Sinorhizobium fredii USDA 257: one gene and its partner. Each later gene encodes a partner of the first gene's protein in a complex. Links are inferred from orthologs where the notes say so. Each region holds a gene or a part of one and is shown in the gene's direction. Other genes may lie near its edges.

Region 1 (14,636 bases):
TTCTCGACAAGCTCGGCGATCTCGTGAAGGCCGGCAAGATCCGCGCCATCGGGCTTTCGAACGAAACCGCCTGGGGCGCGATGAAGATGCTCGACCTGTCGGAGAGGCACAGCTTGCCGCGCGTCGCGACAATCCAGAACGAGTACAATCTGCTTTACCGCACCTACGACCTCGATCTCGCCGAACTGTCGCATCACGAAGACGTCGGGCTGCTTGCCTATTCGCCGTTGGCGGCCGGCCTGTTGACAGGAAAATATCTCAACGGAGCAAAACCTCTCGGGTCGCGCCTGTCGATCAACGGCGATCTCGGCGGCCGCTTCACACCGCACCAGGAGCCGGCGGTCGCCGCCTATGTGGCGCTTGCGCGCGAGCATGGCCTCGACCCTGCGCAGATGGCGCTCGCCTTTTGCCTGACGCGCCCCTTCATGGCTTCCGTCATCATCGGCGCAACATCGATCCCGCAGTTGAAGACTGATATCAGCGCCGCTGACATCGCGCTCCCGCAGGACGTGCTGAACGGCATCCGGCGTCTGCATCGACTCTATCCGGCGCCGATCTGAGCGCCGTTCCGCTGGACGCTGCAAATGCCGCCTCAGGCTGCCATCTGACGGCAGCTTATGGCGCAGCGCTGGCAGGCGTCGACGCATTCGGCCATGTCGCCGATGCGTTCGCAGTCAGCCGCGCATTCGCTGCAAATCTCTGCGCATTCGCTGCAGACGTGCCGGTGATGGGGCGTTCCGATCAGCATGAAATGCGCTGTGGTCCGGCAAATCTCGGCGCAGGCCATCATCAGCCGGAAATGATGTGGCTCCGTGTGCCTGCCGCCCGCCTCCAGACAATGACTCATTGCCGTCGAAAGACAGGCCCGGTAGCAGGCCAGGCAGTTTTCTATGCACTCCTGCATCTTCGGATCGATATGGTGCATTGTCTTCTCCTGCAGTTTCCCGACTGCGGGCCAACAAGGAAGAACAGCGTTTGTTCCGCAACTTGGCGCTGCGGGCATCTCCCCGCTTCGGGGGCCGGCGGACGATCTTCCAATCGCGCCTTGCATTTCGCCCGAAAATCCGTATAAGCGCGCTGTTCGAAACGCCCGGTCTTCTGGCTGGTGGCTGAACGGAGGGCCGGCTTCCATCCCGGAGGCCGCCAGGAACGACTAGCTGTTCCGGCCTCCCGTGTCTCCGCTCTCGACCGTCTCGATACAACACTTTCTTGCCGGCTCTCTGCAGCCAATAAGAACAGTCGTTGAGGCTTAGCCGCCAAGGTCCGGGCTGATTAACGCAAGAAAGGCAAGCCACAATGGCTCTTTATGAACACGTATTCCTCGCCCGGCAGGATATCACGCCGCAGCAGGTCGATGCCCTGGTCGAACAGTACAAGGGTGTCATCGAAGCAAACGGCGGCAAGCTCGGCCGTGTCGAGAACTGGGGCCTGAAGTCCCTCACCTACCGCATCAAGAAGAACCGCAAGGCTCACTACGTCCTCATGGACATCGATGCTCCGGCACCGGCAGTCCACGAAGTCGAGCGCCAGATGCGCATCAACGAAGACGTCCTGCGCTACATGACGATCGCCGTCGAGAAGCACGAGGAAGGTCCGTCCGCGATGATGCAGAAGCGCGATCGCGACGATCGTCCGCGCCGCGACGGCGACCGTCCGGACCGTGGTGGTTTCGGCGACCGTGGTCCGCGTCCGGACCGTGGCGACCGCGACGACCGTCCGCGCCGCCCGCGCGAAGACCGCGCGTAACCCGAAGCCTAGGAGATAAAGACAATGGCTGAAGTTTCTTCCGCTCCGGTACGCCGCCCGTTCCACCGTCGCCGCAAGACCTGCCCCTTCTCGGGCGCAAACGCTCCGCGGATCGACTACAAGGACGTTCGCCTCCTGCAGCGCTACATTTCCGAGCGCGGCAAGATCGTTCCTTCCCGCATCACGGCCGTTTCCCAGAAGAAGCAGCGCGAACTCGCCCAGGCGATCAAGCGTGCACGCTTCCTCGGCCTGCTGCCCTACGTCGTATCGTAAGGCTGACTTTCCGTTGGTCACCTGACCCAACGGTAACCGACTCTGCGTCGAGGCGCTTCCTTCGGGTGAGCGCCTTGATGCCTCCCTTCCGCGGTGGGCGCGGATCGGAACCGGCGCGGAAAGCGCCAAATCCCATGTTGGGGCAGGCAAGAGCGCGCCCCTAACTGCGTTTAGAGCAGGACAGCGAACGTGCAGACCTGGAACAGGACATCGCTGATCACCGGCGCGCTTGCCGGTATTACCGCCGCCCTTCTTTCGATGGGCGCGAATACGCAGTCGTCCCTTGCAATCGTGCTCTATGCCGCTTCCGCACTGCCGATCCTGATCGCCGGGCTCGGTTGGGGCAATGCCGCCGCGATCACCGCGATCATCGCGGCGGGCGTGACGGCGGCAGGCCTGATTTCGCCCTATTTTGCGTTGCTCATCCTTGTCGTCACGCTCGTCCCGGCCGGCTGGCTCAGCCACCTCGCCAATCTTGCGCGGCCGGCCCCGGAACTCGGCGGTCCCGAGGGGGCCCTCGCCTGGTATCCGCTCTCCGACATCCTCGGCCACCTCGCCGGGCTCGTTACCCTCGGCATGGTCATCGTCGCCACCATCGTCGGATATGATTCAGGCGTCTCCGACCTGATGGTCGACACCATCGTCGAGGCGGTGAAGGCGCAGGAACCGCTCTATAGTCCCGACGCAGCCGCAATTGCCCAGCTCAAGTCGATGTTCACGCTCGCCCTGCCGCTTGTGCAGGGCGCGATCTGGGTGGTCATGCTCTTTGCCGCCTATTATGTCGCGACCCTGATCGTGCAGATGTCGGGAAGATCCGTCCGGCCGCGCGAAGACATCCCCTCTTCCCTCAGGATGCATCGCAACGCCATCTTCGTCTTCCTCGCCGGCCTGATCCTTACCTTCCTGGGCGGTGCGCCGGCGGCAATCGGCGCCCTCGTCTGCGGGACATTCGGGGCGGGGTTCCTGCTCTCGGGCTTCGCTTCCTTCCATTTCCGCACGCGCGGCAAGTCCTGGCGGCTTCCCGTGCTGTGGATCGCCTATCTGTCGGTACTCGTCTTCACGATCCCGGCGGTCTTCTTCCTCCTGACCGGACTGACCGACACGCGACGCACCATCGCGGTCACGCCGACGGGAAAAAGCTAACCAACGAACAATGCCAAACTGAAAGGATATTCAACATGGAAGTCATTCTCCTCGAACGCATCGCCAAGCTCGGCCAGATGGGCGAAACCGTAAAGGTCCGCGACGGCTTTGCCCGTAACTACCTGCTGCCGCTCGGCAAGGCGCTGCGCGCCAACGCGGGCAACAAGGCCCGTTTCGAATCCGAGCGCGCAACGCTCGAAGCCCGCAACCTCGAGCGCAAGTCGGAAGCCCAGAAGGTGGCCGAGAAGCTCGACGGCAAGTCCTTCGTGATCGTCCGCTCCGCCGGCGAAACCGGCCAGCTTTACGGCTCGGTCGCCGCTCGCGACATCGTTGACGTGCTGGCTGCCGAAGGCTTCAACATCAACCGCAACCAGGTCAACCTCAACCAGCCGATCAAAGCGATCGGCGTTCACAAAGTGACGCTGCACCTGCACGGAGAAGTCGACGTGGTCATCCAGATCAACGTCGCCCGTTCGGCCGAAGAGGCTGAGCGCCAGGCCAAGGGCGAAAGCCTGACCTCCGCCGAGGCGATCTACGGCGTCGACGAAGACGCCCTGAAGCCGGAAGACTTCTTCAACCCGGAAGCCGAATTCGCGTCCGAAGAAGAATAAGCTTCAGCGACAGAGTGAACGAAAAGCCCGGTTCCCCGCGATCCGGGCTTTTCTTTTGCCGCCACGACAGGAGCGGGGCTATTGGCGGACGACGCGGGAAAACGAATCAGATAGATTTGCGGCAGCCTTCGGCCTCAGCGCAATGCCCTGGCGTGGCATGTTTCGGGTCTAGCCGCGCCCCCTGTGAATCAGTGTGAACAACCGCGAAAAAACACCGACGGAGCCACAACCTCCGGCACTGTTGCACGGCTACACTAGACTTGGCGGAGGGCAGGCAGCAAACCGATTGGCTCACGGAATTCAGAGGCGGACACGGACTTACCATGAACGACGCAGCGCGAAAGCTCGCTCCCTTGCTCAAGGATCAGGCGGACCAGCATTATCGCGAGGCGCCGAACAACCTGGAAGCCGAACAGGCGCTGCTCGGCGCCATCCTGGTCAATAACGACGCCTTTTACCGCGTATCCGACTTCCTCAAGCCGGTGCATCTTTACGAGCCGCTGCATCGCAAGATCTTCGAGGTCGCCGGCGAGATCATCCGCATGGGCAAGACCGCCAACCCGGTGACGGTCAAGACCTTCCTCAAGGCCGACGACAAGGTGGGCGATCTGACGGTCGCGCAATATCTCGCGCGTCTTGCGGCGGAGGCCGTTTCGATCATCAACGCGGAGGATTACGGCCGGGCGATCTACGACCTGGCGCTGCGCCGCTCGCTGATCACCATCGGCGAGGACATGGTCAACATCGCCTTTGACGCGCCGCTCGACATGCCGCCGCAGAACCAGATCGAGGACGCCGAACGGCGCCTCTTCGAACTCGCGGAGACCGGCCGCTACGACGGCGGCTTTCAATCTTTCAACGACGCCGTGGCGCTCGCCATCGACATGGCCGGACAGGCCTTCGAACGCGACGGGCACCTCTCCGGCATCTCCACCGGCATCCATTCACTCGATGGTAAGATGGGTGGTCTGCAGCGCTCGGACCTGATCATCCTCGCGGGGCGTCCGGGCATGGGCAAGACGTCGCTTGCGACCAACATCGCTTACAACATCGCCGCCTCCTACGAGCCGGAAGTGCAGCCCGACGGCTCCTTCAAGGCGAGGAACGGCGGCGTAGTCGGCTTCTATTCGCTCGAAATGTCGTCCGAACAGCTGGCCACCCGTATCATCTCCGAGCAGACCGAAGTGTCCTCCTCGAAGATCCGCCGCGGCGATATTTCGGAGGCCGATTTCGAGAAGCTCGTCGCCTGCTCGCAGATGATGCAGAAGGTGCCGCTTTTCATCGACCAGACCGGCGGCATCTCGATCGCGCAGCTGGCGGCGCGTGCCCGCCGCCTGAAGCGCCAGCGCGGTCTCGACGTGCTCGTCGTCGACTACGTCCAGCTGATGAGCGGCTCGAAGAAATCGAGCGAAAACCGCGTGCAGGAGATCACCGAGATCACCACCGGCCTCAAGGCGCTCGGCAAGGAACTCAACGTACCGATCATCGCGCTGTCTCAGCTGTCGCGCGCGGTCGAAAGCCGCGAAGACAAGCGTCCGCAGCTCTCCGACCTGCGTGAATCGGGCTCGATCGAGCAGGACGCCGACGTGGTGCTCTTCGTGTTCCGCGAGGAATACTATGTGAAAAACATGGAACCGCGCGACGAGCTCGATCCGAAATACGACGAGTGGAAAATGCAGATGGAGCGGGTGAAGGGGACGGCCGATGTGATCATCGCCAAGCAGCGTCACGGACCGACCGGCACCGTGAAGCTCGCCTTCCAGTCGGAATTCACGCGCTTCTCGGACCTCGCCGATCCGTCATTCACCCAGTACGAGCACTGAGCCGGGCGCGTCGACGTCGCCCGACAGCAATCTTCACATCCCGATCAGCACCCTGGCGACGGCGACGACAAAGACGCCGATCGCCACCGCTGCGAGCAACGGCAGTCGCATTGCGGCGAATGCCGTGGCAAGGGTTGCGAGGGTCTCGGCTGGCCCGGTGACGAGCGCCGTCGGGGCGATGACTGCCATCAGCACGGCAGGCGGGATCGCCTCCAAGGCACGCTTCTGCTGTGGGCCGATGGCGACGAAGCGGATGAGGACAAGCCCAGCAATGCGAGTCAGCACCGTGGCGGCGGCCATCGCGACAATGGCGAGGAAGGTATTCGGATCGAGCGTCATGCGCAGGCCTCCTGACGTCGGCTTGTGACGAGCGTTGCAGCGACGCCGGCGGCGGCACCGGCCGCGATGTACCAGACGCCGGGCAGAAGCTGATGGGCAAGCACCGCCGCCGCAGCGCTGGCGGCCAGCACTGCGCCAGTCTCTCGCCCTTTCCAGAATCCCATCACCAGGACGGTGAAGACGGCCGGAAACGCGAAATCCAGGCCGATCGCCTTAGGGTCACCGAGGAAGGCGCCAGCGGCGGCGCCCGCGAGGCTCGCCAAAACCCATACACAATAGAACGGCACGGCAAGGCCCGCATACCAGGCGGGCGTGAGCCGCGTCTTGCCGGCACGAACCTCGGCCATCGCCCAGATTTCGTCGGCGAGCAGCAGCATCGCGGCGTATTTCGCCGGGCCGGAGAAAGCCGGCATCTTCGTGCCGATCGAAGCGCTCATCAGCACGTGGCGGATGTTGACGAGCAGGGCAGAAAAGGCGAGCGCGCCCCAGGGGGCCGGATGCGTCCAGATGTCCATGGCGACGAACTGCGACCCGCCGGCAAAGACGAGGATGCTCATCAGCGTCGCTTCGAGGCTGCTCAGGCCCTTGCTTGCGGCAACGGCACCGAAGACCAGGCCGATCGGGATCACGGCGACGATCAAGGGCGCCATCGCCCTCATGCCGCCAAGAAACTCCTGAGATATCCCTACCCTTTTCACGTCTACGATCTCCGTCCTTGTTTCGCGGAGAGTCATAGAAGGACCGCAGCGGCAGGTCTTGAACGAAAGTGATCTAGCGTCAGGGCCCTAATGCCTGACGCCCAAACGTTTGCAGCGGTTTTGGGATGACGACATGCATGAAGATAACGACTTACCCGCCGCGGAAGGCCCCCGGCGTCACGCCGGTGCGCGCCTTGAAATGGCGGGTGAAGTGTGCCTGATCCGCGAAGCCGCAATGGTAGGCCGTATCGACCGCCGACCACCCCCGACGCAAGAGCGTCCTTGCCTCGCGCACCCGCTTGTCGGTCAGGAAGGCATGTGGGGTAATATGAAACTCCTTGCGGAAAGCCCGGATCAGATGGGCGCGGCTGAGGCCGGCTACTTTCGCAAGCTCTTCGAGCCCGATGTCGCTTGAATAGTTTTCGAGGAGATAGTCGCGGGCGCGGTGCACCGCGGAACTCTCGCGCGTGCGGACCGGAACGATGATCGCGCTGCCATGCCGCTCAAACAGCGTCGCCAGGAAACCGAACATGCCTTCGTCCGCCTCGAGCGCTCCCGTTTTTCCTTCAAGCATCTGATGGGCCCGTCGGAAGGCGGCTGCGAGCTCCGTGTCCGTCTGCCACTGCCGCAAAAAGCAGGGCGTGCCGCGGAAGGGACGGCCGGTGACATCCTCGAGAACTTCGACGAAGAGCTCGACGGACGGATAGATCATCCGGTAGCGATAGCCGTCACTGCCCGGATGCCCATCGTGGGTCTCGTCGGGATTGATCAGATAGAGATCCCCCGGGCCGGTCTGCGAACGTTCGCCCTTGATGGTGCTGATCTGCGAGCCCGCCTCGATGGCGCCGATACTGAAGGTGTCATGGGCGTGGGGGGCGAACTCATGTGTGATGAATGTCGCGCTCAGACACTCCATGCCCTTGAACCGCGCATCCCGCCAGAAACGGGTTTGCTCGGCGCCCGCGAGCGGCATGGCCTCAATGGCCTCTTTCTGGGAGATCGTATGCATCGACCAATCCTAACGGTGCCACGATTTTTCGTCTTGCATAAAAGTGCTCACCATATCGGGGAGCCCGGTGCCGAAGCCGTTTGCGGCATCGGGCGCATGGATGTATTGCTCAAGGTATCGCCCATGCAAGAGCTCGCCCATGCACAGCCCCGAATTCCTCGCTGCCTCAAACCGGCTTACCATCGACCTCACGGCTCTCGCCGACAATTGGCGGGCGATGAACGAGCGCTCGGGCAAGGCCCGGGCCGCCGCCGTCCTCAAGGCCAATGCCTATGGGATCGGCGTCGCGCATGCGGCACCGGCTCTCTGCGCGGCTGGTGCGCGCGATTTCTTCGTCGCCGATGCTGAGGAAGGCGCCGAGCTCCGCCCGCTTCTTCCCGATGCCCGCATCTACATTCTCGCCGGCATGTGGCCCGGCAATGAGGAACTTTTCTTCGCCAACGACCTCGTGCCGATCATCAACTCGGAGGAGCAGCTTGCCGTCTTCATGGCGACGCTTTCCGAGCGGGGCGAGCATCCTTGCGTTCTCCATGTCGATACCGGCATGAACCGCTTGGGGCTATCCGTCGAGGAGGCCATTGCGCTCGCTCACGATCCCGCACGCCCGGCGAGCTTTTCGCCCGTATTGGTGATGAGTCATCTCGCTTGCGGCGACGATCCGAAGCATCCGATGAATCTCTATCAGCTCCAGCGCTTTCGCGAGGTGACGGCAGCCTTCGAGGGCGTGCCCGCAAGCCTTGCGAATTCCGGCGGCGTTTTTCTCGGCGAGGACTACCATTTCGACCTTACCCGCCCCGGCATCGCGGTCTATGGCGGTGAGGCGGTGAACGACGCCATCAATCCGATGAAGCCGGTCGTCACCGCGGAAGCCCGCATTCTGCAACTGCGCACGGTCCCCTCGGGCGGGACGGCAAGCTACGGCGCTTCGGCGCGATTCACCCGTGACAGCCGCATCGCGACCGTCGCGATCGGCTATGCCGACGGCTATCATCGTTCAGTGTCGGGCGGCGGGGTGACGCTGAGGCAGGCAATGCCGTCGGGAGCTTTTGGCTTCCTGCATGGCAGGAAGGTCCCGCATGTCGGCCGGGTGACGATGGACCTCAGCCTGTTCGATGTCACCGACCTTCCGGAGCGGGCCGTGCGGGCCGGCGACTATATCGAGCTTTTCGGCCGCAACGTCGCCATCGACGATGTCGCGCGGGCCGGCGGCACGATTGGCTACGAGTTGCTGACGAGCCTCGGACACCGCTATTGCCGAACCTATGCCGGCGGCGCCTGAGCGTCGTTTTGGCCGGCGTCGAAATTCACCCTTTCAATCGGCATTCCACGTCATTATGTGACCGCTCACAGTGATTCTCCCGAGGCAGGCGGGCCTGCCTGTTGCAACTTGCCGAAAGCTGATCCCGATGGCGAAAACGCGCACCCAGTTCGTCTGCCAGAATTGCGGCACCCTGCACTCCCGGTGGGTCGGCAAATGCGACGGATGCGGCGAGTGGAACACGATCATCGAGGAGGACCCGACGGGCGGCATCGGCGGCGGTCCGACGCGGGCGCCGAAAAAGGGACGGCCGGTGGCGCTCACGACGCTTTCCGGCGACATCGAGGACGCGCCGCGCATTGAGACGGGCATCTCCGAGCTCGACCGCGCGACGGGCGGCGGCTTCGTACGCGGCTCGGCGCTGCTCGTCGGCGGAGATCCCGGCATCGGCAAATCGACCGTGCTGATGCAGGCGGCGGCAGCCCTTTCGCGCCGCAAGCATCGGGTGATCTACGTATCGGGCGAAGAAGCGGTGGCCCAGGTGCGCCTTCGCGCGCAACGGCTAGGCGCCGCCGACAGCGACGTGCTTCTCGCGGCCGAGACCAATGTGGAAGACATCCTGGCCACCCTTTCGGAGGGCAAGCGCCCGGATCTGGTGATCATCGATTCGATCCAGACGCTCTGGAGCGACACCGCAGATTCCGCTCCCGGGACGGTAACGCAGGTGCGCACCGGCGTGCAGGCGATGATCCGCTTCGCCAAGCAGACGGGCACGGCCGTGGTGCTCGTCGGCCATGTCACCAAGGAAGGGCAGATCGCCGGTCCGCGCGTCGTCGAGCACATGGTCGACGCCGTCCTCTATTTCGAGGGCGACCGCGGCCATCACTATCGCATCCTCCGGACCGTGAAGAACCGCTTCGGGCCGACCGACGAAATCGGCGTTTTCGAGATGTCGGATCGGGGCCTGCGCGAAGTTGCCAACCCCTCCGAGCTCTTCCTCGGGGAGCGCAACGAGAAATCGCCCGGTGCCGCCGTCTTCGCCGGCATGGAAGGAACCCGGCCGCTGCTCGTCGAGGTGCAGGCGCTGGTCGCACCGACCTCGCTCGGTACGCCGCGGCGGGCGGTCGTCGGCTGGGATTCGGCGCGGCTGTCGATGATCCTCGCCGTGCTGGAGGCCCATTGCGGCATCCGGCTCGGCCAGCACGACGTCTATCTGAATGTCGCCGGCGGATACCGGATTTCCGAACCGGCGGCCGATCTTGCCGTCGCGTCCGCACTGGTTTCGTCGCTCGCCGGGCTTGCTCTTCCGGCCGATTGCGTCTATTTCGGCGAAGTAAGCTTGTCGGGCGCTGTCCGGCCGGTTTCGCATACCGCTCAACGTCTCAAAGAAGCCGAGAAGCTCGGTTTCTCCCAGGCCGTATTGCCGTCCGCAACAGCCGACCTGCCGAGGAACGGCAATGGCCGGCGGAGCGAGATGGAAAGCCTGCCGGATCTGGTGGCGCGCATCGCGGGATCGCGACATGCCCTGCAGCAGGCGGACGAGGCGGAATGAAGCATCGAGCCACCGAAGCGCACCTCCGGTGCGGTATGGCGATAGCGGTGGAAAGACGGCCTGAGCGCGTGCGGACAGAGCCAGCGGCGGATAAGCTTTGTAAGACCCGAGTCAAGACGGGGTCGGAGTAAGGACAACATGCCCATTACAATTCTCGACGGTATCGTTCTCGGCGTCGCACTGTTTTCGGCCATCCTCGCGATGGTGCGTGGCTTCTCGCGCGAGGTGCTTTCGGTCGCGAGCTGGGTCGGCGCGGCGGCGGCGGCCTACTTCCTCTATCCGTACCTGCTGCCCTATGCCAAGCAATACACCACCAATGACACGGTCGCGATGATCGGCTCGGCGGCCGTGATCTTCCTGGTGGCGCTGATCATCATTTCCTTCATCACCATGCGGATCGCCGATTTCATCATCGACAGCCGCATCGGCGCACTCGACCGCACGCTTGGCTTCCTCTTCGGTGCCGCGCGCGGCATCCTGCTCGTCGTCGTCGCCATGCTGTTCTTCAACTGGCTGGTGGCGCCGCCGCAGCAGCCGATCTGGGTCACCCAGGCGAAATCGAAGCCGCTGCTCGACAATCTCGGCGACAAGCTGGTCGCGCTGCTGCCGGAAGAGGCGGACGCAACCATTCTCGATCGCCTGCGCGGCAAGGACGCGACGGGCGAAGGCGAAAGCGATGCCCCGCCAGCCGCCACCGATCAGTCGCCCGCCGAGGATGCGCCGGCGACGAACGGCTAAGAAACGATGAAATTTGCAACAAAGCCCGCTGTGCGGGCTTTGTCCATTTGGAATAACGCTTGCCAGTCATTTCGGCTAAGATTGCTTGACGTCTGGCAGCCTGATCACGATATGCGCACCGGCACGGAGCAAAGGCGACTGTGATGACCGATCTCAGATCCACTGAAATCCACGACGAAATTGATGGCGACACCCTGCACGAGGAGTGCGGCGTGTTCGGCATACTCGGTCATCCGGATGCAGCCACCTTGACGGCACTTGGGCTGCACGCCCTCCAGCATCGCGGCCAGGAAGCGGCCGGTATCGTCACCTTCGACGGCAAGCAGTTCTATACCGAAAAGCGCATGGGTCTCGTCGGAGACCACTATACCGACCCCGCCACACTGGCGAAGCTGCCCGGCTTTGTTTCCATCGGGCATACGCGCTACTCGACGACTGGCGAGGTGGCACTGCGCAACGTCCAGCCACTTTTTGCCGAGCTCGAAGTCGGCGGCATCGCTATCGCCCATAACGGCAACTTCACCAATGGCCTGACGCTCCGCCGCCAGTTGATTGCCGACGGCGCTATCTGTCAGTCGACCTCGGATACCGAAGTCGTCCTTCACCTCATCGCCCGCTCCAAGCAGGCGTCCTCCTCCGATCGCTTCATCGACGCCATCCGCCAGATGGAAGGCGGCTATTCAATGCTGGCGATGACGCGAACCAAGTTGATCGCCGCGCGCGACCCGATGGGTATCCGCCCGCTCGTCATGGGCGAACTCGACGGCAAGCCGATCTTCTGTTCGGAAACCTGCGCGCTCGACATCATTGGCGCCAAGTACATCCGGGATATCGAGAACGGTGAAGTGGTCATTTGCGAAATCCAGCCGGACGGCTCGATCGCGATCGACGCGCGCAAACCGGAATCACCGCGGCCCGAACGACTCTGCCTCTTCGAATATGTCTACTTCGCCCGCCCCGATTCAGTCGTCGGCGGTCGCAGCGTCTATGTGGCGCGCAAGAACATGGGCGTCAATCTCGCCAAGGAATCGCCCATCGAGGCGGATGTTGTCGTTCCCGTGCCCGACGGCGGCACTCCGGCCGCGCTTGGCTACGCACAGCAGAGCGGCATTCCCTTCGAATACGGCATCATCCGCAACCACTATGTCGGACGGACCTTCATCGAGCCGACGCAGCAGATCCGCGCCTTCGGCGTCAAACTGAAGCATTCGGCCAACCGCGCCATGATCAAAGACAAGCGCGTGGTACTCGTCGACGATTCGATCGTGCGCGGGACGACGTCGGTCAAGATCGTCCAGATGATCCGCGAGGCCGGTGCACGCGAAGTGCATATCCGCGTCGCGAGCCCGATGATCTTCCATCCGGATTTCTACGGCATCGATACGCCGGATCGCGACAAGCTGCTCGCCAACCAGCATGCCGATCTCGCCTCGATGTGCCGCTTCATCGGTGCGGATTCGCTCGAGTTCCTTTCGATCGACGGTCTTTACCGGGCCGTCGGCGGCGTTCCGCGCGATCCGCAGGCGCCCCAATTCACCGATCATTACTTCACCGGCGATTATCCGACGCGCCTGCTCGACCAGGAAGGCGCGAGCAACGTCCGCAAACTTTCGGTTCTTGCCAGCAACGGATAACCAGACAACACAATGACGCCCAATCTGAAAGACCGGATCGCCGTCGTCACCGGCGCATCGCGCGGTATCGGCTACTTCACCGCTCTCGAACTCGCCAAGGCCGGCGCGCATGTCATCGCCTGCGCCCGTACCGTCGGCGGCCTTGAGGAACTGGATGACGCCATCAAGGCGGTTGGCGGATCGGCGACGCTCGTCCCCTTCGACCTTGCCGACATGGCTGCAATCGACAAGCTCGGCGGCGCCGTCAACGAACGCTGGGGCAAGCTCGACATCCTGGTCGCCAATGCCGGTGTGCTCGGCACGATCTCCCCGATCGGCCATGTGGAAGCCAAGGTCTTCGAAAAAGTGATGACGATCAACGTCGCCGCAACCTGGCGCCTGATCCGCTCGCTCGAGCCGCTGCTTGTCAAGTCAGATGCCGGTCGCGCGCTCATCCTCTCCTCAAGTGCTGCGCACAAGTGCAAACCCTTCTGGGGGCCCTACTCCGCCTCCAAGGCCGCCGTCGAGGCGCTGGCGCGCACTTGGGCGCACGAGACGCAACGCCTGCCGCTACGCATCCTCAGCGTCGATCCGGGTGCGACGCGGACCGCTATGCGTGCCCAGGCCGTGCCGGGCGAGGATCCCGCCACCGTGCCTCATCCCTCCGAGGTCGCGGCCGCGCTGATGCCCTTGCTTGGTCCCGAACAGACCGAAACCGGCAAGCTCTTCATCGTCCGGGAAAAGAAGATCGTCGACTACCGCATGCCGGAATAATCAGGTTCTGCGGGTTGTCCCATAAAGAAGCCATCGCGGTATCCGCGGTGGCTTTTTCCTTGGTGCTGCTTTTGCAGTCAGTCGCTGTCGCCCGGTAGGCCGTCGCCCCCCTGGCCGGCGGGCCAGTCGCCATATTTCCGCTGCCAGGAGCGGGCGCCGAAAGGCAGCGTAAGCAGATAGCCCACTGCCGTCACGACCATCGTCTCCCAGGTGTAGGTCATCAGCGTTGCGACATAGAGGACGACGATCAGGATGGCGGGGAGCACCAGGTCGCGACGCACGCGATTCTCGGATTTGCCGGACCAGACCGGCAGGCGGCTGACCAGCAGGAAGGCGATCAGCAAGGTATAGACCGCCGCTATCAAGGCGAAGATCCTGCCGGGCGCTAGCCCGAGGAGACCGATATACACCGGCAGCAGCACCAGCATGGCGCCGGCCGGCGCCGGAACGCCGACGAAATATTCCGACTGCCAGGCCGCCTTGACGGGACGCTCGGCCATGACGTTGAAGCGGGCGAGACGCAAGCCGACCGCGATCGCATAGATGAGCGCCGCGATCCAGCCGACGGAGCGCGCCTGGTCGAGTAGGAAGGCATAAAGGACAAGGGCCGGGGCAACGCCGAAATTGATGATATCGGCAAGCGAGTCCATCTGGACTCCGAAGCTCGACGTCGCCTTGAGCAGCCGCGCCACGCGCCCGTCGATGCCATCCAGAAAGGCTGCAAACAACACCATTGCGACGGCGAGTTCGAAGCGATTCTCGAACGCAAGGCGAATGCCGGATAGGCCGGCACAAATCGCCAGAACGGTGATGGTGTTGGGGACCATCAAGCGCAGCGGGATTTCCCGCAGCCGTGGGCCACGCGCCTTTTCATGCGCGTCGTTCGTGTCGATCGCCGCTTCAGCCGAATCTTCCTGCCGGGGATTTTCCATGACCGTTCCTCACGCGCGTCGGCTGATGACCGGCCCCTTCGACGAGCCGAATTCGGCGATCACGGTCTCGCCGGCAATGGCCTTCTGGTCGAGACTGACGCGCGGCTGCGCGCCGTCCGGCAGAAAC
Region 2 (14,751 bases), 3.9 Mb from region 1 along the record:
TACAGGCGGGCATCATCCCGGTTACGCATTTTCAACAGAATTGCACGGTGCTGTTCGACAGCGAGACCAAGGAGGGCGTGATCGTCGATCCCGGCGGAGATGTCGACTTGATCCTGCAGACGATCCGCGAAAACGGCATCACGCTGAAGGCGATCTGGCTAACGCACGGCCATATCGATCATGCCGGCGGCGCCAAGGAATTGAAGGAAGCGCTCGGGCTTAAGATCATCGGACCGCACGAGGACGACCGGCCGCTGCTGGAACGGCTGGAGGGACAGGCGGAGCGGTTCGGCCTGGCGATGAAGGTGCAGAACATGCTGCCGGATCAATGGTTAGAAGACGGAGACACAGTCTCCTTCGGCGATCACGTCTTCGAGGTACTGCACTGCCCTGGTCACGCGCCGGGTCATGTGGTCTATTTCAACCGCGCGCAGAATTTCGCCCATGTCGGCGACGTGCTATTTCACGGCTCGATCGGTCGCACCGACCTGCCCGGGGGCGACCATCAACAGCTTCTCGATTCCATTCGCGACAAGATTCTGCCGCTCGGGGACGATGTCGGCTTCATCTGCGGCCACGGACCGGGCGGCCGGATCGGCGAGGAGCGCCGCACCAACCCCTATCTGCGCGGGCTCTGAGGGCGGGTGTTGCTTGCAGGACATAAAAAACCCCGCGACTCGAGCGAGGCGCGAGGGTTTCATCGGTTTTGAGCGGCTGTGATCAGCCGGCCGTGCAGAAATGGCTGCGGCCGTCATAGCCGACAAAGGTGCCGCTCTCCGCATCGAAGGAACGGTAGCGCTGCGAGCAATAACGGTACCAGGCCGGGGTCCAGGGCTCGAGATCGTAGCTATCGACGACAACCTGACGATAGGCCGGGCGGGCCCGGTAGACCGGGCGGGGCTGGTAAACCGGGCGCGGCTCGTAGTATTCGGGCTCCGGATCGATATAGACCCGTTCACTGTAGCGGGGCTGCGAGGCGATCGCGCCGCCGATAAGCGTTCCTGTCACCAGGCCGACTGCGCCTGCCGCCCACGCATCATCGTGATCGCCTGCCTGGGCAGTGCCGAAGGTCGGGAGAACCAGAGCGGCGGCGGCGACAGAAAGAACGGCTGCTTTGAGGAAATTGTTCATGGGCTTCAATCCTGTGCATGGGGAGCCGGACTGAAGGCCCGGCTTTCATGATGAACAGACCCTATATGGCCAAAACTGAACGGAGCCTGAACGAAAAAACCCGGCAAAAATGCCGGGTTGCAAACTGAATGAGTGACAGAGAGCGGCGTTAGCCGACGATCTGCAGGTTGACGGCCTTCGGGCCCTTGCCGCGGCGATCCGGCTCGGTGTCGAAGGATACTTTCTGGTTTTCGCTCAGTCCGTTCAGGCCGGAGGCCTGCACGGCTGAAATATGTACAAAGATGTCTGCGCCACCATTTTCAGGCTTGATGAAGCCAAAGCCCTTGTCGGTGTTGAAGAATTTTACAATGCCAGTCTCGGCCATGCGTCAGGTCCTTTTCTCTCCACCCGGTCGAGGGGTGGCATTACAGTTTTGCCCAGAAGGGCGTGGGGCAGGCAGTTCTCGACAATTGAGGAAAGGGTCCTGTTATCGCGACTAACCTTTGGAAGGATGGCAAAAATAGCCCTCCCCCGGTTTTTCGCCCGGAGTGGCTTGCGTCTCCGGCTCGCATTTATTTCAAGATCTTCCCGCGTTCGCAAATTGCCCGAACACAGTAAGAGTGATCAGTTTATTTTGACTTGGCAAGCAAAACTTTTCCGCCGAGGTATTGAGACTTCTCATTGCTCAAAAACAGGTCAATTCGCCGCTTGGCGGAGGACATTCCTGACGCGCTGCAAGCTGTTGAATCCACAGCTTTTTGGTGGGCCGTTCTGAGGTCGTGGATTTTTTGCGCCAATTTCTGTCGCTGTCGAACATGCCTCTATGTTGGGCAGTCCGGGATCCGAGTCGCAACCCTCTGATAAATCTCATCCTTCGAGCAAAGCCGACCGGTGCTAAAGTGGCTGTAGGAATTTGCAGAAAAAATACAAAGAACATTGGCCATTGCTCGCCTCCGCGCCGTGCTGATCCGTTTTGGGGCAGAGTAGAGTGGCTGTGAACAGTAATAAGTAATATAGTAAGTCCAGCTCGGTTGCCTGTGTAGCTAATTCTTGTAAGTCAAGCGGCGGCTTCTGCCGCCTCGCGCCGCCGCTTAGTGAGCTCCGGCACGAGCTCGACGACCAGCATCGCTGCGCAGATGACGACGCAGCCGAGATAGCCGATAGGGGTGATGACCTCGTCCAGCAGCAGGACGCCGAAAAGCGCCGCGAACAGCGCCTCGCTGGACAGCAAGATTGCTGCCTGCGGTGCCGTCGTATAGCGCTGGCCGACCACCTGGCAGATGAAGGCGATGCCGCTCGAAAACACCCCAGCATAGAGAATCTGGGGCAGGGCGGCCTCGATGACGTCGAGACTCAACGGCTCGAAGGCAACAGCGAGCAGGCTCCCCAAGACGGCGCAGACGGCAAATTGCGTCATCGACAGGAGCATCGGCCGCCCCGTGCCCGCGGCGAAGATTCCGATCAGCAGAACTTGGATCGCCCAGAAGAAGGCGCAGACGATCGTCAGCAGATCTCCGCCGTTCAGTCCCGACAAAGTGCCGCCGCTCAAGAGAAAGATGCCGAAACTTGCCATCAGCGCAGCTGGCCAGATGATCCAGTGCGGCCGTCGACGCAGAAAGACGACCGTAAGGGCAGGGACGAAGATAACGTAAAGCCCGGTCAGGAAGCCGGAATTGGTGACAGTGGTGGTGAGCAGCCCGAACTGTTGCGTCAATGCGCCGCCAAACAGCGCCAACCCGATAAAGATGAAATTGCGCATCGCCCCGCGCGGCAGCGGCGATGTGGCCCGCCGGGTCTCGATAAGCGCCAGCGGCAGCGCCACGAGCGTGGCGATTGCGAACCGCAGGCCGATGAACCAGAGCGGACCGATTGCCGCCATCGCCGTCGACTGGGCGACGAAGCCGGCTCCCCAGATCGCGCCGGAAAACAGCAGGAACAGATTGGCCTGGATGCGAGTCACGGAAGGCTCCGGCGCGAGCGAATGGACGGAAAGCAATACAAAGCAGCTTCGCCCCGTGATTGCACCGCCGCTCTACCAGTTGCGTTTTTGTCGGGCAAGTCTCATCGTCGCTTTCCGAAGCGCGGAATGGAATGTGGCGTGACGATCGGATCGGTGGCGAATATGAGCCTAGCGGGCTACTCCGGCACGCCGCTCGAGAAGAAGCTCGGCCTGCGCGACGGGCAGGTGGCGCTGCTTCTCGATGTGCCGCCCCATCTGCAGGAGATTGCCGCTTTTCCTGGATTCACCTACCTCGCCACGGCGATCGAGGGTGCGGCGTCGCGTCGCTTCGATTACATTCATAGCTTCAATACCGAGAGGTCTAGGCTAGAGGCGCAGGCGGCCGCCTTGGCCGACCGGCTGAGGCCCGGTGGGATGCTCTGGATATCCTGGCCGAAACGCGCTTCCGGCGTTGCCACCACGCTTACCGAGGATGCCCTTCGGGAGATATTCCTGCCGCTCGGCCTCATCGACGTGAAGGTCTGTGCGGTGGACGCGGTGTGGTCCGGGTTGAAGTTCATGTTCCGAAAGGAAATCAGGTCGTCGCTCTGAAGTAGGACTTCATTGGGTCGGCGCCTTCGAGACCCGCAGAACGACGCCATTAGGCTCGTCGGTCACCATGAGCAGCGCGCCGTCCGGTGCGACGATCACATCGCGGATGCGGCCGAATTCGCCATCGAACAGCCGTTCCTCGGAAGTGATCGCCCCGGTGTCGTCACGCTCGAGCCGCGCCAGCAACTGGTATTTCAGCGCGGCGATCAGCAGGTTGCCGTTCCATTCGGGAAACATATTGCCGCGATAGACCGCGATCGCGCCGGGGGCGATTGAGGGATCCCAGTGATAGAGAGGCTGCTCCATTCCCTCCTTGGCGGTGCCTTCGCCGATCTCCGCGCCGGAATAGTCTTTTCCGTAGGTGATCACAGGCCAACCATAATTCTTGCCCGGCTGTGGATTGTTCACCTCATCGCCGCCGCGCGACCCATGCTCGACGGTCAGGAGCTTGCCGTCTGCCGGATCGAAGGTGATGCCCTGGGGATTGCGGTGTCCTTTGGACCAGATCTCGGCTCGGCCTTCGGTACCGCCGCGATAGGGGTTGGAAGCCGGGATGGAGCCATCGGCATTGATATGCAGGATTGCGCCGGCATGGTCACGCGGGTCCTGGGCCCGATCACGATCGCCTCGGTCGCCGATGCCGAAGAAAAGGCTGCCATCGCGGTCGATGGCGATGCGCGAGCCAAAATGCTGGCCGCCCCGCGTGAACCGGTCCATCCGGAAGATTTCCTTCACGTCCGTCAGCCTCTGCTCGTCGTCGGAGAGCGTCGCGCGCACGAGAACGGTGCCGTAACCGCCGTCGCCGCGCGCCGACAGGGTGAGGTAAAGGGCGCGGTTCGTAGAAAACTGCGGGTCGAGTGCGACGTCGAGCAGCCCACCCTGGCCATGCTCGGCGACGTCCGGAACACCTTTGATCGCGGGCGAGAGCTTGCCGTCGCGGAGGATGCGGAGGCGTCCTGGCCGCTCGGTCACGATCAGCGCGCCGTCAGGCATGACTTCGACCGCCCAGGGATACTGAAGCCCGCCTGCGAGTGTCTCGATGAGGACCGTCCCCGTCTGTGCCTGGAATTCCCGAGCCTGTTGTGCAGCGGCAGGGAGAGCGGCGGACAGGAATAAGGCGGTGGCCAGAGGCAGAACGGCCATGATCAATGCCGCGCGGCTCTTGCTCGACTTGGTTTTTGTCCAACGCACGGGCCGCATTGCGCTTCGACGCTCCTATGCTCGGCCGGCAAGCCTGCTCAGCCAGGCTTGGCTGCTCATAATCGATTGGGGAGAAACTGGTGCGCAGCCGCCTCCGCTTCAAGTCAAATCCGATCAAAACGGCTTTATCGTGGGTGTGAGCGGCGTGAGCGTGACGTCCAACGCCTGTTGGTCCTAACCGACCACATTCTTCGCCGCGTGCTTCTCCGCGGCGAAGAGCTCAGCCTTGGCCTTCATGTAAAAGCCTTTGCCGACCAGCAACAGGCCCGCAAGGGCAATCATGGCGATGATCGCCACGATGATCGTCTCGGTGGCCGACAACCGGGCAAGGAAACCGGCGCGCTGCTCAGGCAGATCGTCTCCGTCATCGGCCATGGCGTCTGCTTCTCGCCCTGCTGAACGCGGCGATCTGGCGACGCCCGACGACGAAAGTGGTGGCGGCCGTGAGCGCCGCTGCAAGCAGCGTCGCTCCGGCGAGCATCTGCCGGCCAGCTTCCGTCCTCGTCTGCGGTTGATCAAGACCCGCCCGTGCGGTGGGGGCAGCCGGGGCAGGGTCGGCAACGATCAGCATCGCAAACTTCGCGTCGGCGCCAGCGGATTGTTCGAACTTGCCCTCGGCCGCCTGGGCCGCCGTCTCGACCACCAGACCGAAGATCATCACCATGCAGACTGCGAGCGCCGCAAGCGCGAGAAAAAATCCCCAGCGCGCCTCGTTACGGCCCGTTCGCGTCGAAGCGATTTCGTCATCGAGAAACATAGCACACCCCCACGATGCCAGTGCATTTCGCGTCAGATGAGAAGACGCCTGGATATCGGCTCTTGCGGGACGGAATTGGGGCGCTCTGCGACAGTTATTGTGGCGAAACAAGGGCGGTGGGTAAACGCGTGAGAATCGCGGGATTTCCGAGATAAAGGGTGTCGACGATGCTGCGGGCGGAAACCCTTCGCGTTGGGCCGCGGGAACCCCGGCGAGGCGAAATTACCCCAGGCTGGGAGCCTGCGCGAACGGACAGGTGCCCGCCTTCCATCGAAGCTCGTGATCGTATTGATGAAACTTTGTCATGGTGACGCATTTTGCACGGCCTGGCCGCCGTTTTTCTGCGTCGAACGCTTGCAAGGCCCTGCGTCTTTCGACATAGACCTAACCGCTATGGAGCCCGATCCTCCGTTCCGTAGCGCCTCACGCCCCGTTTCGAAACGATCAGGACCTCACACCATGGCCTTCCTTGCTGATGCCCTTTCTCGTGTAAAGCCCTCCGCCACCATTGCCGTTTCGCAGAAAGCCCGCGAGTTGAAGGCGAAAGGCCGCGACGTCATCGGCCTCGGAGCCGGGGAGCCGGATTTCGACACGCCGGACAACATCAAGATGGCGGCGATCGACGCGATCAATCGCGGCGAAACGAAGTACACGCCGGTCTCCGGCATTCCGGAACTGCGCGAGGCGATCGCGAAGAAGTTCAAGCGCGAGAACAATCTCGATTACACCGCCGCGCAGACGATCGTCGGCACCGGCGGAAAGCAGATTCTTTTCAACGCCTTCATGGCGACCCTTAACCCGGGCGATGAAGTCGTGATCCCGGCTCCCTACTGGGTGTCTTATCCGGAGATGGTGGCGCTGTGCGGTGGCACGCCGGTGTTCGTTTCGGCGACGCAGGAAAACAACTTCAAGCTCAAGGCCGCGGATCTCGAGAAGACGATCACGCCGAAGACCAAGTGGTTCGTCTTCAACTCGCCATCAAACCCCTCGGGCGCTGCCTATTCGCATGACGAACTCAAGGCGCTGACGGATGTGCTGATGAAACATCCGCATGTCTGGGTGCTGACCGATGACATGTACGAGCACCTGACCTATGGCGACTTCAAGTTCGCAACGCCGGTCGAGGTCGAGCCCGGCCTCTACGACCGCACCTTGACGATGAACGGCGTCTCCAAAGCCTATGCGATGACCGGCTGGCGCATCGGCTATGCCGCCGGCCCCTTGCAACTCATCAAGGCGATGGACATGATCCAGGGCCAGCAGACCTCGGGCGCCACCTCGATCGCGCAATGGGCCGCTGTGGAGGCGCTGAACGGCTCGCAGGATTTCATCCCACGCAACAAGGAGATCTTCCAGGGTCGGCGCGATCTTGTCGTCTCCATGCTGAACCAGGCCAAGGGCATTTCCTGCCCGACGCCGGAAGGTGCCTTCTACGTCTATCCCTCCTGCGCCGGGCTGATCGGCAAGACCGCCCCGTCGGGAAAGGTCATCGAGACCGACGAGGACTTCGTCTCCGAGCTTCTGGAAGTGGAAGGCGTTGCGGTGGTGCACGGTTCGGCCTTCGGTCTAGGCCCGAACTTCCGCATCTCCTATGCGACCTCCGAGGAACTCCTCGAAGAGGCTTGCCGCCGAGTCCAGCGTTTCTGCGCCGCCTGCAAGTAACGGCGCGGACAAAGCAACACACGTCAAGCCCGCCGTTCCCGGCGGGCTTTTTCATGCTCAGAAATCGATTCGGCAATTGCCCAAGTCGATTCAGGAAGAAGCCCTATCTTATTGAGTCTACACTAATTCCCGCCTCCTGATCAGTTCGACCACTGCGGAGATGTCGTCGTCGCCATGCCCTTGGTCGACCCGGCTGGTAGCAAGCCTTCGCATGACGTCGATGAAGTCAGGCGCGACGTCTTGTTCGCCGCTCGCGCGGACAATATTTTCGAGGGCGACCGTCTGCATCGCCAGGTTGGAGACGACGTTGCGGTCGTGCAGGCCGCTGTCGATCTTGTCGGCCAGGTCGGGGAGGGTGCCGCTCATCGCCTCGAGCCATGGCAGGAGAAGCGCTAGAAAATCGGTCATCCTGTCGCCGCTGCTTGCCACCAGTGCAGCGGCATGCAGGAAGCCCGAGAAGAGGCCGTACATGCCAGACAGAAGCGCGAGGTCATAGAGCGCCGCGCGGCCCGGATCCCCGCCGAGATAGCGGCCTTCGGCGAGCGCGATCAGCGACGGCTTGTGCCGCTCGAAAAGAGCGGTCGAGCCGCTGTAAAGGATCAAGGTTCCGGCCTCGCCGATCATCGGCGGGATCGCCATGATGCCGCCGTCGAGATAGGCAGCACCCTTCGCCGTCGCCCAAGCCGCCAGTTCCTGCGCATCGCGCGGAGTGCCATTGGTGAGATTGACCAGGTCGCGGCCAGCGAGTGCGCCCTCTGCCTCCTCCAGGACTGCCCTGGCGGCGGCGTAGTCGACGACGCAAAGAATCACAAGATCGGCTTCGGCCACAGCGTCCGCCGGGCTTGCCGCAATGCTTGCGCCGGCCGCTGTGAGCGGCTCGGCCCGCGCTGGCGTGCGGTTCCAGACCGTTACCGAATGACCGTTTCGCATGAGGGTTGCGGCAAGCGCGGAGCCCATCGCGCCGGTGCCGAGGGTGGAAATTCTGCTCATGGGTTACTCCTTGACATCGTCTCAGGCGACGGAAAGCTTCTGGCCAAGGCCGCCATCGACGGCGAGCTTTGCCCCGGTGGTGAAGGTGGCCTCGAAGGCGAGGAACAGAACGGCGCGTGCCACTTCGTCGGCAGTGCCATTGCGCCTCATCGGCGTCACGCTGTCGCCGAGCGCCTTGAACTCGGCGCGCTCGGCGTCGCTCAAGCCCGCCACACCCTTGGTCGGGGTGTCGACGAAGCCGGGACTGACCGTGTTGACGCGGATGCGGCGCGGCAGAAGCTCGGCCGCTAGTACGGAAGCGAAGGAGACGAGTGCCGCCTTGGTGGCGCTGTAGACGCTCATGCCGGGGTGACCGCCCTCATCGGCGACCGATGATGTAAACACAATCGAGCCACCTTCGCGGATCAGCGGTGCCAACCGCTGCACGGTGAAGAAGGCGCCCCTGGTGTTGACCGCAAACTGACGGTCGTAGGACGCCTCGCTTACCTTGTCGAATGTCTCCAGTTCCGAGATGCCGGCATTGACGTGCAGCAGATCGATGGCGCCCAGCTTTTGGCCGGCCATCGCGCCGAGCACGGTGATGTCGTTGAGATCGGCGATATCGGAGCGCAGCGCATGCACGCGTGCGCCGAACTCCTGCTTGATCCTTGCCAGGTTGTCCTCGTTGCGTCCGGTCAAGAGCACGTCCGCGCCGCCATCGACGAGACGCGTGACGGTCGCGAGCCCCATGCCATGCGTGCCGCCGATCACGACGGCCTTTTTGCCTTGGTAGATTGTCATGATGTCTTCCTCTTCGTTCAAAACAGACGATGAGGTAGAGGTGCATTCGTGGACGACTTTATGCTAGACGGGAAAATGTGGACCTATCGTTCACATATGCAGACGATAGAGAGATCATGGCGAACCTGAACGACTTCACCTTCTTTGTCCACGTGGTCGACCATAAAGGCTTTGCCCCGGCGGCGCGGGCGCTCAATCTGCCGAAATCGACGCTCAGCAAGCGGCTAGCCATCCTCGAACAGGACCTTGGCGTCCGCCTCATCAATCGGACATCGCGCCGCTTCTCGGTGACCGAGACGGGTGAGGATTTCTATCGCCATGCGGCAGCAATGCTGATCGAAGCGGAGGCTGCAGAGAATATCGTGAAGGGGCGGCTCGCCGAGCCGAGCGGTGCGGTCAGGATCACCGCTTCGGTACCGACGGCTCAGCTCTCGCTGGCGCCGCTGCTGCCCGAACTCGCGCTCGCCTATCCGAAGCTGCGCGTGATCCTGCACGCGACCGACCGCTTCGTCGACATTGTTCAGGAAGGCTTTGACCTTGCCGTTCGCGACCACTTCGCGCCGCTTCCGGATTCGGGCCTCGTCCAGCGCCGCGTCGGATCGCAAGCGAAAATGCTTGTCGCCGCATCTGTCTATTTACACCAGCGGGGAATGCCCCTGGAGCCCGCGGATCTGGCACAGCACGACGGCCTGATGACGTCGCTTACGTCGGACGGCTGGGTAATGGAGCACGCCGATGGGGCGAGTGTGGAGATTTCACCAAAGCCACGTTTCGTGGCGGACGAGTCCCGCGTCCTGCGCGAAGCGGCTATGGCGGGGCTCGGCATTACCACCTTGCCCGGCAAGCTTTGCCAGGATGAGATCGCAAGCGGCGCTCTGGTCCGAATCCTGCCGGAATGGACTGCGGGCAAAGTGATGACGACCATCCTGATGCCGCATAGGCGCGGCCAACTACCGTCGGTGCGCGCGACCGTAGATTTCCTGGCGGCTCGCCTCGGCGAGGGCTGACATGCGGCTGCTAGGCCATATTACAAAGCAGAAGGCCCGCACACGCGGCGGGCCTTTCATCACAATTCGGGAACCGTGCGCTCAGCGCTCAGCCAGCGCCGGTTCGCCCTTCTTCTCGCGGATGAGGTTCAGGAAGCGACGGAAGAGATAGTGACTGTCCTGCGGCCCGGGCGAGGCTTCCGGGTGGTGCTGGACCGAGAAAACCGATTTACCATTGACGCGCAGGCCGCAATTGGTGCCGTCGAAGAGCGAAACGTGAGTCTCTTCAACGCCTTCCGGCAGCGACTTCGAATCGACCGCGAAGCCGTGGTTCATCGAGACGATCTCGACCTTGCCGGTCGTGTGGTCCTTGACCGGATGATTGGCGCCGTGGTGCCCCTGATGCATCTTCTCGGTCTTGGCGCCGAGCGCCAGCGCCAGCATCTGGTGACCGAGGCAGATCCCGAAGACCGGTATGTCGCTTTTCAGCAGGTTCTTGATCACCGGCACCGCGTATTCGCCGGTGGCGGCCGGGTCGCCCGGGCCGTTCGAAAGGAAGATACCGTCCGGTTTCAAGGCCAAGACTTCCTCAGCGCTCGTCTCGGCCGGAACGACCGTGACCCGGCAATCGAGGCCGGCGAAAAGGCGCAGGATGTTGCGCTTGACGCCGTAGTCGAGCGCCACGACGTGATAGGCGGCTTCGGTTTCGCCGAGTGTCGAGTGACCTTCGTTCCACACCCAGGGCTTCTCGGTCCAGCGATAGGACTGGCCTGAGGTCGCAACCTTGGCAAGATCGAGTCCCTCGAGGCCGCCCCAGGCTTTTGCTTCCGCCTTCAGCGTCTCGATGTCGAAGACGCCGGCCGGATCATGGGCGATGACGGCGTTCGGCATGCCGTTCTCGCGGATCCAGGCGGTCAGCGCCCGCGTATCGATGCCGCAAAGCCCGATGACGCCGCGCGCCTTCAGCCAGGCGTCGAGGTGCTTGGCGGCGCGATAGTTGGAAGGATCGGTGATGTCGGCCTTGAAGATGACCCCTACGGCGCCGTGGCGGGCCGCCGGCGTCAGATCCTCGATGTCCTCATCATTGGCGCCGATATTGCCGATATGCGGGAAGGTGAAGGTGACGATCTGGCCGAGATAGGAAGGGTCCGTCAGGATTTCCTGATACCCGGTCAGCGCCGTGTTGAAGCAGACCTCGGCCTGGACCTTGCCGGTTGCGCCGATGCCCTTGCCTTCGATCACCGTGCCGTCGGCCAGAACGAGCAGGGCGGTGGGTTTCTGGATTGTCCATGCGGGTGTCGCGGTCATCGTTCCTATCCCGTTGCGGCGGACCGCGCGGCTTTAAAGCCGGTCGGTTCAGCCCCCTTCAAATTGCATGCGGCATGGCGCGCGGAAGCCCCGCGAGAAAGAGGTTCATGCCGATGTTCGTGCAGGTGCCGGAAAATAAACAAAGGCTCTCATCGGGTCAACCGGCCGCCGTGAATTGTCGGGAAATAAAGTTCCTTAAAATTCAACCGGTTGCGCATTCGGTTTGATTGTACCTGCCGCACTGGTTTAAGACGACGACAACAACGAGGCAAACGAGCTGGTCCGGACGCTGGCAGCCGGGGCCGGCTTCGGGACGGAGTACAGATATGCGCGAGCAATTCGCAAACGCCCTTAAGGAAGCTCTGAAAGCCAGGGATGCCCGGCGGACTTCGACCGTTCGGCTGATCCAGGCAGCCATCAAGGACCGCGATATTGCCAATCGCGGTCAGGGCAAGGATCCGGCAAGCGATGATGAAATCATGCAGATCCTCGCCAGGATGATCAAGCAACGCGAGGAATCGGCCCGCATCTACGACCAAGGCGGCCGCCCGGAACTCGCAGAGCAGGAGCGGCAGGAAATCGCCATCATCAACGCGTTCCTGCCCGAGCAGTTTTCGGAGGAGAAGATTCGGGAGCTCTGCGTCGCGATCATCCAGGAAACCGGTGCCCAGGGCTTGCGTGATATGGGCAAGTGCATGAACGTGCTGAAGGAGCGCTATCCCGGCCAGATGGATTTCGCCAAGGCTTCCAGCATCCTCAAGGAACTGTTGAAATAGCCCATTGCGCGCGATCCTTGAGGGCGCGCTGCTTTCGTTCAGCCGTCCCTCTCCCTGTGAATTGCGGGCAATACCAAAGGGGACTGTGGCTTCCTCCAGCCATGCCGCTTATATGGAAGCTGGCCAGAGGTACCCATGCGCTTGTCACCGTCCTTCCTTGACGAGATCCGCGACCGCGTTCCGATTTCGGACGTGATCGGCAAGCGCGTCACCTGGGACCGGCGCAAGACCAATGTGTCGCGCGGCGATTACTGGGCCTGCTGCCCTTTCCACGGCGAGAAGTCGCCGAGCTTCCATTGCGAGGACCGCAAGGGCCGCTATCACTGTTTCGGCTGCGGTGTTTCCGGCGATCATTTCCGCTTCCTGACCGATCTCGAAGGCTTGAACTTTCCCGAAGCAGTTCAGCAGATCGCTGATATGGCGGGCGTCGCGATGCCGCAGCCCGACCCGCAGGCCGAGCGGCGGGAGAAGGAACGGACGAACCTCCTCGACGTCATGGAACTGGCGACGCAGTTCTTTCAGGATCAGCTCCAGAGCGCGATGGGGGCGAAGGCGCGCGCCTATCTGCGCGAGCGCGGCCTGACCGGCCGGACGATCGAGACATTTCGACTGGGCTATGCGCCGGACAGCCGCAACGCCTTGAAGGAGTTTCTCGCCGGCAAGGGTGTCGGCAAGGAGCAGATCGAGGCCTGTGGCCTTGTCGTGCATGGGCCGGACGTCCCGGTCTCCTACGACCGCTTTCGCGACCGGATCATGTTCCCGATCCTTTCGGCACGCGAGAAGGTGATCGCTTTTGGCGGGCGGGCCATGTCGGCCGATGCGCCAGCCAAATATCTGAACTCCAACGAGACCGAACTCTTCCACAAGGGCAATGTGCTCTTCAATTTCGCGCGCGCCCGGCGTGCCTCGCAGGGCGCCGATGGAGTCGGCACGATCATCGCCGTCGAAGGCTACATGGACGTGATCGCGCTACATCAGGCGGGTATCGAGAATACCGTGGCACCGCTCGGCACGGCGCTCACCGAGAACCAGCTCGACCTCCTCTGGAAGATGACGTCGCAGCCGGTGCTTTGCTTCGACGGCGACGGCGCCGGCATCCGGGCGGCCAATCGCGCCGTCGACCTGGCGCTGCCGCACCTGAAGCCCGGCCGTTCCGTCCGTTTCGCCATGCTGCCGGACGGCAAGGACCCGGACGACCTCGTCCGCCATGAAGGACGCGAGCCGTTTGACAAGGTGCTCGCCAATGCCCGCTCGCTGGCAGACATGGTCTGGATGCGTGAAGTGCAGGGCGGCACGTTTGATACGCCGGAAAAACGCGCCGAGCTCGAAGCGCGGCTGAGGCAGGTGACCTCGGTCATCGCCGACGAAAGCGTCCGCCGCCATTACGGCCAGGACATGCGCGACCGGCTGAACGCCTTTCTGCAGGGCAATGCGCCGTTCAGAAGTGACCGGCGTCCCTTCGAGCGAGGTGGACGGGAGCGCGGTGGTCGGCAAGGCGGCGGCTTTCGTCATGCCGGCGGCGACCGAAACGCCGGCCCGACCACGATCTCCGATCGCCTTGTGCGCTCCTCGCTCGTCAGTGGTCAGCAGGCAGCGCCATCGCTGCGCGAAAGTGTGTTGGCACTGACGATCGTCAATCACCCGCAACTGCTTTTCGACGAATATGACGAGATCTCGACGATCGAGTTCGATCATCGCGATCTGCAGCGTTGCTGGGCGGCGGTTCTGAACGCGGCGGCGGCAAACGGCCCGCGGCTGACACGGGAAAGTCTCGTCGAGCAACTGGAGGCGGAGGGGTTCGGCGCCCTGATCGGCGCCCTCGACCAGCAGATTCGCTATGCGCGGCTATGGACCGCGACCACGGCGGCCGCACCCGAGGATGCGCGCGAGGGTTACCTGCAGGCGCTTGCGCTGCACAAGCGCACCAAGGCGCTCAATTGGCAGCGACGCGAGCTCGAAAGGGAACTGGCGCATGCCACCGAAGAAGGCGATCTCGAGGTCGTGCCGCAACTGTTGCGCACACTTCAGGAGGTCCAATTGGAAGTGACCCGGCTCGAGAACCAGGAAGCAATAATTGAAGGCTTTGGCGTGCTTTCCGGACGGGTCAAGGGACCGGCAGCACGGTAGTGAGGTCGGAGTTCCCGGTTAGCACGATCTTCCAGCCGTTTGCGTCCAACTTTCCCAAATCCCATACTGCCCGCACGACGAAAGCGATTCCATGTCCGAAAGTCACGACACCACCGCGCACCTGTTCGACATGCGAGGCCTCGGAAATTCTCTCGATATCCTCAAGCGCATCTATGGCTATTCCGCCTTCCGCGGTCAGCAGCAGGCGGTCATCGAACACGTGGCGGAAGGCGGCGATGCGGTCGTGCTTTTCCCGACCGGGGCGGGCAAGTCGCTCTGCTTCCAGATTCCGGCGCTGTGTCGCAAAGGCGTCGGCATCGTCGTCTCGCCGCTGATCGCGCTGATGCGGGACCAGGTGGAGGCGCTGAAGCAGCTCGGCATTCGCGCCGCCGCGCTTAACTCTTCCCTGACCCGCGACGAGGCAATCGCCGTCCGCCGGGCGCTCTCGGCGGACGCCCTGGACCTGCTCTACGTGACGCCGGAGCGTGCGGTGACCGACGGGTT

What was found.
Region 2: the proteins of USDA257_RS04180 (region 1) and dnaG are in contact, whole or in part, in a crystal structure (PDB 2R6A), measured with the Geobacillus stearothermophilus proteins. The link is inferred for Sinorhizobium fredii USDA 257 from one-to-one orthologs. Residues at the interface, in WP_033016901.1 of Geobacillus stearothermophilus: Ser13, Glu15, Ala16, Gln18, Glu91, Leu92, Asp94, Ala95, Val96, Pro97, Thr98, Ala99, Ala100, Asn101, Tyr104, Tyr105, Ile108; in WP_049624496.1 of Geobacillus stearothermophilus: Lys456, Leu457, Leu458, Pro459, Ala460, Asn463, Ala464, Leu467, Leu535, Leu536, Ile537, Ala538, Gln544, Glu545, Asp548, Tyr549, His552.

The regions. Positions count from the first base shown.
Region 1 is NC_018000.1:889,079-903,714, reverse strand. The notes cover bases 3,532-6,346. They hold USDA257_RS04180 (replicative DNA helicase), read left to right. Parts: upstream 3,532-4,096; coding sequence 4,097-5,596; downstream 5,597-6,346. Other genes in these bases: USDA257_RS04170 (AzlC family ABC transporter permease), read right to left, coding at 5,932-6,346; USDA257_RS04175 (AzlD family protein), read right to left, coding at 5,630-5,935; rplI (50S ribosomal protein L9), read left to right, coding at 3,532-3,773. In the rest of the region: USDA257_RS04210 (aldo/keto reductase), read left to right, coding at 1-560; USDA257_RS04205 (four-helix bundle copper-binding protein), read right to left, coding at 593-925; rpsF (30S ribosomal protein S6), read left to right, coding at 1,297-1,746; rpsR (30S ribosomal protein S18), read left to right, coding at 1,771-2,019; USDA257_RS04190 (membrane protein), read left to right, coding at 2,209-3,162; more of rplI, read left to right, coding at 3,198-3,531; more of USDA257_RS04170, read right to left, coding at 6,347-6,585; USDA257_RS04165 (AraC family transcriptional regulator), read right to left, coding at 6,785-7,642; alr (alanine racemase), read left to right, coding at 7,782-8,921; DNA repair protein RadA, read left to right, coding at 9,049-10,452; USDA257_RS04150 (CvpA family protein), read left to right, coding at 10,591-11,190; purF (amidophosphoribosyltransferase), read left to right, coding at 11,334-12,824; USDA257_RS04140 (SDR family NAD(P)-dependent oxidoreductase), read left to right, coding at 12,837-13,577; USDA257_RS04135 (CDP-alcohol phosphatidyltransferase family protein), read right to left, coding at 13,655-14,509; USDA257_RS04130 (phosphatidylserine decarboxylase), read right to left, coding at 14,519-14,636. UniProt on the Escherichia coli protein: The main replicative DNA helicase, it participates in initiation and elongation during chromosome replication. Travels ahead of the DNA replisome, separating dsDNA into templates for DNA synthesis.
Region 2 is NC_018000.1:4,817,422-4,832,172, reverse strand. What follows is about bases 11,822-14,751. They hold dnaG (DNA primase), read left to right. Parts: upstream 11,822-12,255; coding sequence 12,256-14,247; downstream 14,248-14,751. Other genes in these bases: recQ (DNA helicase RecQ), read left to right, coding at 14,339-14,751; USDA257_RS22610 (GatB/YqeY domain-containing protein), read left to right, coding at 11,822-12,120. In the rest of the region: USDA257_RS22675 (MBL fold metallo-hydrolase), read left to right, coding at 1-638; USDA257_RS22670 (BA14K family protein), read right to left, coding at 721-1,131; USDA257_RS22665 (cold-shock protein), read right to left, coding at 1,280-1,495; USDA257_RS22660 (DMT family transporter), read right to left, coding at 2,168-3,070; USDA257_RS22655 (hypothetical protein), read left to right, coding at 3,233-3,661; USDA257_RS22650 (PQQ-dependent sugar dehydrogenase), read right to left, coding at 3,671-4,861; USDA257_RS36960 (hypothetical protein), read left to right, coding at 4,803-5,039; USDA257_RS22645 (hypothetical protein), read right to left, coding at 5,036-5,236; USDA257_RS22640 (hypothetical protein), read right to left, coding at 5,226-5,618; USDA257_RS22635 (pyridoxal phosphate-dependent aminotransferase), read left to right, coding at 6,078-7,280; USDA257_RS22630 (NAD(P)-dependent oxidoreductase), read right to left, coding at 7,398-8,270; USDA257_RS22625 (SDR family oxidoreductase), read right to left, coding at 8,292-9,050; USDA257_RS22620 (LysR substrate-binding domain-containing protein), read left to right, coding at 9,167-10,057; carA (glutamine-hydrolyzing carbamoyl-phosphate synthase small subunit), read right to left, coding at 10,139-11,344; more of USDA257_RS22610, read left to right, coding at 11,671-11,821. UniProt on the Escherichia coli protein: RNA polymerase that catalyzes the synthesis of short RNA molecules used as primers for DNA polymerase during DNA replication.